One region of the Metabacillus mesotrionivorans genome, then DNA from elsewhere that is predicted to be linked to it. Evidence: riboswitches for the same ligand, from Rfam matches in the RefSeq annotation. Region 1 holds a riboswitch; the other holds the start of a gene.
What was found. Region 1 has a riboswitch for lysine ahead of ACTSEZ_RS11190 (amino acid permease). Riboswitches for the same ligand answer to the same signal wherever they lie in the genome.
Positions count from the first base shown of each region.

Region 2: it holds a riboswitch for lysine, as region 1 does, so the genes downstream of both, ACTSEZ_RS13445 (aspartate kinase) here and ACTSEZ_RS11190 (amino acid permease) in region 1, are expected to answer to the same signal.

Region 1 covers NZ_JBQMFF010000003.1:247,787-252,925, reverse strand. The annotation lists gene kdpB (potassium-transporting ATPase subunit KdpB) at 1-265, shown strand, start outside; gene kdpC (potassium-transporting ATPase subunit KdpC) at 286-870, shown strand; gene kdpDN (KdpD-like non-kinase potassium sensor) at 958-2,109, shown strand; gene ACTSEZ_RS11195 (CBS domain-containing protein) at 2,126-2,542, shown strand; gene ACTSEZ_RS11190 (amino acid permease) at 2,575-3,987, opposite strand; lysine riboswitch at 4,106-4,283, opposite strand; gene ACTSEZ_RS11185 (twin-arginine translocase TatA/TatE family subunit) at 4,492-4,668, shown strand; gene ACTSEZ_RS11180 (M3 family oligoendopeptidase) at 4,801-5,139, shown strand, end outside.
Region 2 covers NZ_JBQMFF010000004.1:241,533-246,671, reverse strand. The annotation lists gene sdhA (succinate dehydrogenase flavoprotein subunit) at 1-1,210, opposite strand, end outside; gene ACTSEZ_RS13455 (succinate dehydrogenase cytochrome b558 subunit) at 1,241-1,849, opposite strand; gene ACTSEZ_RS13450 (YslB family protein) at 2,195-2,611, shown strand; gene ACTSEZ_RS13445 (aspartate kinase) at 2,661-3,902, opposite strand; lysine riboswitch at 4,045-4,226, opposite strand; gene uvrC (excinuclease ABC subunit UvrC) at 4,301-5,139, opposite strand, start outside.

The DNA.
Region 1 (5,139 bases):
CATGTTTATGCTCGCCATTCCGGAAATGAGCATGCTGAATGTGATGAGGCTTGACTCGCCAATTTCAGCCATCCTGTCAGCCTTGATTTTTAACGCGATCATCATTCCGATTCTGATTCCTCTCGCAATGAAAGGAGTCAGCTACAAGCCGATGAGTTCAAATGCCCTTCTCAGAAAAAATCTGCTTGTATACGGTTTGGGAGGAGTCCTTGTTCCGTTTATCGGCATCAAATTCATTGATCTTTGTCTTGCCCTATTTATATAAGAAGAAAAGAGGTTCATAAAGTGGAAGAAAAACAATCAATCATAGGACCGATTATTAGAATGAGCCTGGTGTTAATGGTATTCTGCGGACTGGTATATCCGGCTGCAGTAACAGTCATTGCCCAGGCCGCTGCTCCGGACAAGGCAGATGGGAGTTTAATTTACGATGAGAATGATAAGGTAATAGGTTCTGAGCTGATCGGACAGTCCTTTACAGAAGCAGGCTATTTCCACGGAAGAGTCTCAAGTATAGAATACAACGGTGCAGGATCAGGATCGAACAACTACGCACCATCAAATGAAGATATGCTGAACCGTGCGAAGGAATCGATAAAAGAGTGGGAAAAAAATAATCCTGAAACACCTATAAGCGATGTGCCGAATGATCTGCTGACAAATTCAGGTTCAGGACTTGATCCGCACATAAGTCCAAAAGCAGCCTACGTTCAGGTCAGCCGCGTCTCAGAAGCAACGGGAATTAAAAAAGCTAAACTTGAAAAGCTGATTGAAAAACATGTGCAGGGAAAAGAACTTGGACAGTTTGGGGAAGAAAGAGTGAATGTTCTTAAATTGAATCTGGATTTGAAAAACATGAAGAAACAATAAATTAGACCCGCCTCAGCTGCCAATTTCGCTGAGGCTGGATTCTTGTGAAGGGCTGACTGAGCTGTTTTTTATTGAGGAGGTGAAAATATGACCGAAAACCATCCATATTTCAGACGGAAAACCCCTCAGGAGCTGCTTGATGAAATAGCAGAAATGAACAGGGGTAAGCTGAAGCTTTATGTAGGAGCAGCCCCCGGGGTTGGGAAGTCCTATAAAATGCTCCAGGATGCCCACGACTTAAAGCTTGAAGGCATTGATGCAGTCATTGGCCTGATTGAATGCCACGGAAGAAGAGAAACCGAAGATTTAATAAAAGACCTTGAAGTCATTCCCCTTAAAGAAATGACGTATAAAGGAAGCATATTCAGAGAACTGAATACAGAAGCCATAATTGAAAGGAAACCGGCTGTTGTCATTATCGATGAGCTTGCCCATACAAATATTCCAGGGTCTAAAAATCTTAAACGATATATGGATGTTGAGGAGATTCTGGAAGCAGGAATCAATGTCATGTCGGCCGTCAATATTCAGCATCTGGAAAGTGTCCACGATATTGTCCAGCAGATAACGAGAGTGGCTGTGCGCGAAAGGGTACCTGATTTGTTTGTTCAAAGAGCAAGTGAAATCCAGCTGATTGATGTGACTCCTGAAACGCTCAGAAAAAGGATGTCAGAAGGGAAAATTTACGGCTCAGATAAAATCGAACAAAGCCTCTCCCATTTCTTTACCGTTCCGAATTTATCCGCTTTAAGGGAGCTCGCTCTTAGAGAAGTGGCGGATGATGTTGATGAAAAAATGGAGCAGATCAGCGGAAATCTTTCATACGGACCTATTGGTGTGCATGAAAAAATACTTGTTTGCGTCGGGTACGGTCCTACTGCCGAAAAACTGATCAGAAGAGGCTGGAGGATGGCGAACCGCCTTCGTGCACAGCTGTATGTTCTGCATGCTGCAAAATATCCGAAAGAATCATTTACTCAGGAGATGAGAGAAAAAATAGAACGGTGGCAGCTGCTCTCCTCTCAATTTAATGCCGTCTTTTTGCTTGAGCACGAGAGAAACCGGAAGCCCGCTGAGATTATTATTGAGGCAGCAAATAAATACCATGTGACACAGATTCTGCTTGGACAGTCAGCAAGAACACGATGGGAAGAAATCCGAAAAGGGTCTATTGTAAATACCATTATGCGAAAAACAGAAAACATTGATATTCATATCGTTTCAGATGGAAAAATATAGAGAGGACTTTTAAGAAATGAATATTGCTTTTTTCCTGATCCCTAAAAAGGATGTTGTCTATTTGCCTATCCAGTCAACGATGCGGCAGGCGCTTGAAAAGATGGAATACCACCGATATTCGGCGGTTCCGCTGCTTGATCATGAAGGCAAATATGTCACGACGCTGACAGAGGGAGATCTGCTCTGGAAGCTGAAAAACACCCCAAACCTGAATTTTCACAACACAGAAAATATCAGGCTGACGGAAATTCCTTTTCACCGCAAAAACGAACCCATTTCCATTCAGGCTGAAATGGAGCATATCATTTCCAGGGCCATGGAACAGAATTTTGTGCCTGTGACAGATGACAAAGGAATCTTTATCGGAATCATAAGAAGGAGAGAAATCATCGAGTATTGTGCAAGCCAGATGTTTGCTCCGGCAGTAATTTAAAAGGGCTGCACTAATGGGTGCAGCCCTTTTGGTTAAGCAGAAGCAGATTCTTCTTTTTTCATATACTTTTTAAGGAATGGATAGATGACAAAACCTGCAAGGAAAAGGCCAACGCCTAAAGCAAACGTTTTGAGATCCGCTGTTCCTGTAACGATAACCCAGACAGAATAGATACAGGCTATGGACGCGATGATCCCGTCTCTTACACGTGAACCCTTTACCAGATCATACGTTTCTCCTTTAGCAATCAGCTTCAGGAAGAAGATGGAGGATACAAGGTACGGGAAAAGATAAGCAAGTGTAGCTGACGTTGTCAGGAACGTATAAGCTTCGCTGATGGTTCCTGAAATCGTTGAGAAAATGAAAATCTGCGACATCAGATTTGTAATCAGCAGGGCATTTTTAGGACTGCCTTTTTTATTGGTCTTTGCAAAGAATGCCGGGAAGATCCCTGATTTTGCAGCCTGATACGGCACTTCCGATGAAAGCAGAATCCAGCCGATTGTGGAACCGAAAAGTGAAACAACGGCGAGCAGAGCCATCGCATTCGCTCCTGCATCTCCCAAAATAACGGAAAGAACATCGACGAATGGCTTGTCGGACGCCTGCAGCTGATCATGCGGAAGAACAGACATCGTAATAAGAGTGATAACCATATAGATGAAAACCGCAATGATTAAACCGGTAATTGTAGCTCTTTTCACATCTCTTTGTGAGGATGCGCGTCCTGATAAAATGACGGCAGATTCGATGCCGACAAACGCCCACAAAGTTGAGATGGCAGCAAACTGAATTTGACTGGTCAGTCCCAGTGTATTGCCGCTGTCTGTTTCAACTGGGAAATAGAATTCGCCGAACGCGGCAGATTCAAGTGCGAATAATCCCGCAATAATAAACAGCATAAACCCGATCACCTTAGAAGCTGTGGCGACAAAATTAAGCTTCCCTGCACCTGTCATGTTTGTGATAAGAATTGTATGAGTTCCCCAAAGCAGAATTGTGCAGACAGCAAACGTTATTGCTCTTCCAAGCTGAACGTCCTGTGAGCCGATCGTAAAGAGAACCGATTTGTCAGACATAATTGGGAAAAAAGAGGACAAATATCCGGCAAAGCTTGTGATAATGGCAACATTGCTGATCCAGTTTGCGACCCAGTATCCCCAAACCATGCTGAAGCCTGCTACGTTTCCTTTCTTGGGCGAATCAAAAAGCGCCTTGGCATAGCTTTGAGGACCTGCGGTCAGGTCCGGTCTGCGGATGGAAAGATTGCCAAAAACAAGTGCGATCATCAGGACGCCGAATCCAGTCACAAGCCAGGCGCTTGTTACACCCAGTGGACTTGCTGTCTGTGCAAGTGTGCTCGGCAGCATGAATATACCTGAGCCGACCATATTTCCTACAACAAAGGCTGTTAACAGCCAAAAACCCCATTTTTTCTGTTTCAAACCATGAAACCTCCTAGAGAACACATACCTTATCAACAGTCTGTGTCATTTTTAATCGAAACAAACAAAAAGACGCACGGAAAAGTCCGTGCGCCAAATACGCAAAAACTCACCATCATCTCCTGATAGCACTCCGCAGAGCAATCTGCGGCAGTCCGGCACCTGTTCGATGCCGTCCCAGCGTATAACAGTGTGGCTGTTTTACACTTCGGCGCGAAGGCCTTTCAACATGCTCTCATCAGCCCCACCGGCTTCATGCATGCTACTCTTCCTATCGCGCAACCTCTACCTCACTGAGATGACGTGAGGATTTTTTTATGTTATTTTGATAGAGCTAATTTAGCAGGAACATATAGCAAATGTCAACAAAAATCGTGTATTTCCAATAGTTACAAATGCGTGCCGTGAAAAACTTCACTTTGCATTATGAGGGAAAATCTACTATAATTTACAAAGATAACGTTTTCTTTTTTTATGAAATAATACATGGAAGAAGGGTACATGATGAACTTGGGATTCGGCGAAATCATGTTAATAGTGTTTGTGGCACTTCTGCTATTCGGACCGAAAAAGCTTCCGGAGCTGGGCAAAGCTGCAGGTAAAACACTGAGAGAATTTAAAAATGCAACAAAAGGCTTAATGGATGACGATGACGTGAAATCAGATAAATCGGTGAAGTAACTAAGAACAGCCTGCGGGTTGTTTTTTTTGATTTCAAAAAGAGTAAGAATTATACAAAAATTCAAACGGGTGTTATATAATAGACCTGTCAGTTTATTTAGTGAAGCGAAATACTTAACAGGGGGTAGATTGATGAAAGCCGCTACATATGCAGAAACGTGGGATTTGGATGTATTTTTTAAAGGAGGCAGCAAGTCTGAAGGTTTTAAGCGTCACTTAGAAGAGCTTGAAAAGGATGTTCCATTATTTAAGGACGAGGCAGATCAGCTGGATGTGCCAAGCTCAAAAGAGGATTACGTTTACCTTGATCAAATCCTTGACTCATTCCAGGGAATTGCTAAAAGAATTAGACAGGCAGGTGCTTATGTCGGCTGCCTGCAGGCTCAGGATACAGAGGACAAATACGCAGCTGTGCTGAGAGGAAAAGTAACGCAGCTCAGCTCTCACTTTCAGAATGCACTCGCAAGCCTT
Region 2 (5,139 bases), on a different contig from region 1:
GTCCTGCCACCATTCCGCCGTAGATGGCTGAAAGAAGGGAGTTCGCACCAAGACGGTTTGCGCCGTGCATGGAGTAATCACATTCTCCCGCAGCAAATAAGCCCGGAATATTCGTCATCTGGTTATAGTCAACCCACAGACCGCCCATTGAGTAATGAACAGCAGGGAAGATTTTCATTGGAAGCTTGCGCGGGTCATCACCCATGAATTTTTCATAAATTTCGATGATGCCTCCAAGCTTAATGTCAAGCTCTTTCGGATCTTTATGAGACAGATCCAGATAGACCATGTTCTCTCCATTGATGCCGAGCTTTTGAGAGACACACACATCGAAGATTTCACGTGTTGCGATATCACGCGGAACAAGGTTTCCGTATGCAGGATATTTTTCCTCAAGGAAATACCATGGCTTCCCGTCTTTGTACGTCCAGACGCGTCCGCCTTCACCGCGAGCTGATTCACTCATCAGGCGAAGCTTGTCATCTCCCGGAATAGCTGTCGGGTGAATCTGAATGAACTCGCCGTTAGCATAGTGAACGCCCTGCTGATAGACGATGGAAGCTGCTGATCCCGTGTTGATGACAGAGTTTGTTGATTTTCCAAAGATGATTCCAGGTCCGCCCGTTGCCATGATGACAGCGTCTGAACGGAATGATTTGATTTCCATGCTTGTTAGATCCTGTCCGGTAATGCCTCGGCACACACCGTCGTCATCGACAACCGCTCCAAGGAATTCCCAGCCCTCGTACTTTGTCACAAGACCTGCCACTTCATAGCGGCGGACCTGCTCATCAAGCGCATAAAGAAGCTGCTGCCCTGTCGTTGCACCGGCAAATGCCGTGCGGTGATGCTGCGTTCCTCCAAAACGGCGGAAGTCAAGAAGCCCTTCAGGCGTACGGTTGAACATGACACCCATGCGGTCAAGCAAGTGAATGATTGACGGAGCCGCTTCGCACATCGCTTTTACAGGAGGCTGGTTGGCAAGGAAATCCCCGCCGTAAACCGTATCATCAAAATGCTCCCACGGAGAATCGCCTTCTCCTTTTGTATTAACAGCGCCGTTGATTCCGCCTTGTGCACAAACGGAATGAGAGCGCTTAACTGGTACTAATGAAAATAAATCTACATGAACGCCGGATTCTGCTGCTTTGATGGTTGCCATCAGGCCTGCCAAACCGCCTCCGACGACAATAATTCTACCTTTACTCATCTGGCCCACTCCCTTTGATTCTAGTACTCATCAAACAAATGCAAAAATAGTGCTGACTCCAACGTAGGACAATGCAAGGAAAAGTGCGATTGTCACGTAAGTGGAGATCAGTTGTGATCTAGGAGTGACTGTAATTCCCCAGCTCACAGCAAATGACCACAGGCCGTTTGCAAAGTGGAAGATTGTTGATACAACACCAACTACGTAGAAAACAATCATGAATGGATTGCTGAAAATAGAGGCCATCATGTCAAAATTCACTTCTGCGCCAAAGGCAGCTGCAATTCTAGTTTCCCAGACGTGCCATGAAACGAAAATAAGCGTAATAACACCTGAGATTCTCTGAAGCATGAACATCCAGTTGCGGAAGTATCCGAACTTGCTGACGTTGTTTTTTGCTGTAAACGCAATGTAAATTCCGTAGATTGCATGGTATAAAAGCGGGAGGAATATAATAAATGTCTCCAGAACAATTCTAAACGGCAAGCTTTCCATAAAATGTGCAGCATTGTTAAATGCTTCTTCTCCTCTTGTTGCAAAGTTATTTACAACAAGATGCTGAATTAAGAAGACGCCAACCGGAATCACTCCAAGCAAGGAATGAAGTCTTCGGTTCAAATACTCTCTGTTTCCAGCCATCTCAACATAACCCCCTAGTAATCTTAAAATCTTTTTTTTAATGTTTCTCCTATTCCCGGCAATCTTTTAAAAAAATAAACATTGTATGATAAAATGTGACAAATTTATTGTACTCCTCACGCGTTACAGCGTCAAGAAAACGTGTTCATAAATTTTAATTTTGTGACAAATCTCGTTTTGGAACAATTTTTATTTTCTTAAAATACTAATCTGGTGCTGACCCGGCAGATAATTTACTTTTATTGCATGTGCCTCATGCCGCATCTTGATATATAATAAAATCAGAAAGAGGGGAAGAATGTGAAAAAAACGAAAGAACAAATTGACACGGCACAGCTCAGAGATATGCAGGTGCCTGCGTTTGCATATGAACTCCTTAGAGAAGTGCTTATTCCTGACATTCTGGGGAACGAGTCCGCTTCCATGATGTACTGGGCAGGCAAAAGCCTTGCGCGGAAATATCCGGCAGATTCCATCGACGAGCTGATTGCTTTCTTTTCGCTCGCAGGCTTTGGAAACCTTTCACTTGTACATAAGAAAAAAGACGAAATGGAATTTCAGCTGCAGAGCGAACTGATCGAGACAAGATTTAAAACGATGAAAGAACCGTCGTTCCAGCTTGAAGCAGGCTTTATTGCCCAGCAGGTGCAGCGCATGAACAAGCAGATCACCGAAACCTATGAGCATGTTAAAAAACGTGCGGACAAAGTTCACTTTACTGTGAAATGGGACTACAAAGACATGGAGTTTGAAAACGAATAAAGGACGGGTACTCATGATACCCGTCCTTTTTTCATTTTCATTAAAGCCCTCAGTTGGCGCCAAGGACGCCTGCCGGCTGCTCGGATAATTCAAATGCGTCGTGCAGCGCTTCTACTGCTTTCACCATATCAGCATGGCCGACTACCGTTGAAACTTTTATTTCTGATGTGCTGACCATTTTCACTTCAATTCCTTCCTTTGCAAGAACATGGAACATTTCCGCCGCAACACCCGGGTTTGAGACCATTCCGGACCCCACGATTGACACTTTGGACAGGCCGTTTTCAAACTCGATCCGTTCAAATCCGAGTTCCTCTTTATACGTTTCAAGAACGTGAACGGTCTCTTCGACCTCCCCTGTTTTTACAGAGAATGAAAGAGAAGCGATCTGTGCGTCTGCTGTACTTTGAATAATAATATCCACATTTATTCCATGGCTTGCGAGTGTTTTGAAAATAGTGGAAAGAGCCATCAATCCGTTTTGCAGCCCGCAAACCGTCACTTTTGACACCTGATCTTCAAATGCAATGCCTCTTACGACTAAATTCTGTTCCATATCTGTTTCCTCCTCAATAAGCGTGCCCCGTTCGGCTTCTGTGCTGGATCTGACTTCAAGCGGTACTCCGTAATTTTTTGCAAATTCAACAGCTCGCGGATGCAGGACACCCGCTCCGAGGTTAGCGAGCTCAAGCATTTCATCATAGGAAATTCCTTCAAGCTTTCTTGCACCTTTTACAAAACGCGGGTCGGTTGTGAATACACCCGTCACGTCTGTATAAATATCGCATTTGTCCGCTTTCAGCGCTGCTGCAAGTGCAACTGCGGTTGTATCGGAGCCTCCGCGTCCAAGAGTCGTGATCTCGCTGCCGTCTGCAAAGCCCTGAAATCCGGCAACAACGACGATTTTCCCTTCAGAAAGCCGTTTTTCCATTTTCTCTGTATCGATTCCGGAAATTCTCGCATTTCCGTGGACGTGCTCTGTGCTGATCCCGGCCTGCCAGCCTGTATAGGAAACAGCGTCATAGCCTTTCGCCTGCAAAGCCATTGTCAGAAGAGATATGGTCACTTGCTCTCCAGTTGAAAGAAGCATGTCCATTTCTCTCTTGCTTGGCTTTTGAGTGATTTCAGCTGCAAGTGAAACTAAATGATCGGTTGTTTTCCCCATTGCCGATACAACGACAACTACGCTGTTCCCCTTTTGTCTTTCCTCCGCTGCACGGTTTGCAGCATTCATGATCTTCTCAGGTGAACCAACGGATGTGCCTCCGAATTTTTGTACAATTAAACCCATATCGCCTCTCGCCTTTCAAGTCTTATTTAAAGTCTTATTTGATCGTCAGCAAGTAAAAGGGAGAATCCCGGAAAACGCAAAAAAAGCAATGAGATTCTCTATCTCATTGCTTGCATAAACGAATAATGGAACTTCATTCATACAATGAGATAGCGCTCCAAGAAAAATATCTTCTTGACAATCCTGCGTCTCTTAAACGCAAAACCAGCAAAGAGAAGAAATGGCTCTTTCTTTGCTTCGGCGGCGCTCCCCTTTCACGCGTCTTCAAAGGAATCCATTTTCCTCTGACGCGCTACTCTTGAAGTCCGCACCTCTACCGTCATTTAACGAACTAAACGATCTGATTTATGAAATTAGTTAAAATTTTAGCAAACCTTACTGCTTAAAGCAAGAACATTTTATGCTTCTTCTTTTTCCTGCAGTTTCTCATAGATTAATTCTGCGGTATTTGAAGGCATGCCTGCAGCGATAATGTCATCTACACTTGCCTCTTTCATTTTTTTCACAGACCCGAAATGTTTCAGCAGGACCTTCCTGCGTTTTTCGCCAACACCGGGTATGTCATCCAGAATGGATTGAAAAGCGGTCTTTCCCCGAGTTTGCCTGTGGAAAGTAATCGCAAACCGGTGAACCTCATCCTGAATGCGCTGGAGGAGATAAAACTCCTGGCTGTTTCGTTCAAGTTCCACAATTTCAGGCGGACTGCCGACCATGAGGTTGGATGTTCGATGTTTGTCGTCCTTTACAAGGCCTGCTACAGGTATGGTCAAGCCAAGCTCATTTTCAAGCACATCCTGAGCTGCTGCAAGGTGGCCTTTCCCCCCGTCAATAATAATTAAATCCGGAAGCGGAAGTTCTTCTTTCAGGACGCGCGTATAGCGTCTGCGGACAACTTCACGCATCGATTCATAATCATCAGGGCCTTTAACAGTTTTAATTTTATACTTTCTGTATTCCTTTTTGGCAGGCTTCCCGTCAATGAAAACAATCATGGCCGATACGGGATCTGTACCCTGAATGTTTGAATTATCAAAGGCTTCAATTCTTGCAGGAGTATAAATGCCCATTTTTTCACCCAGCTGGTCAATCGCTTTTATCGTTCTCTCTTCATCGCGCTCAATCAGCGAGAATTTTTCCTTAAGAGCAATTTTCGCATTTTCATGTGCCAGCAGCACGAGATCCTTTTTCTTTCCCCGCTGAGGCTGTGTCGCCGTAACTCCAAGAAGCTCAGCTGCCA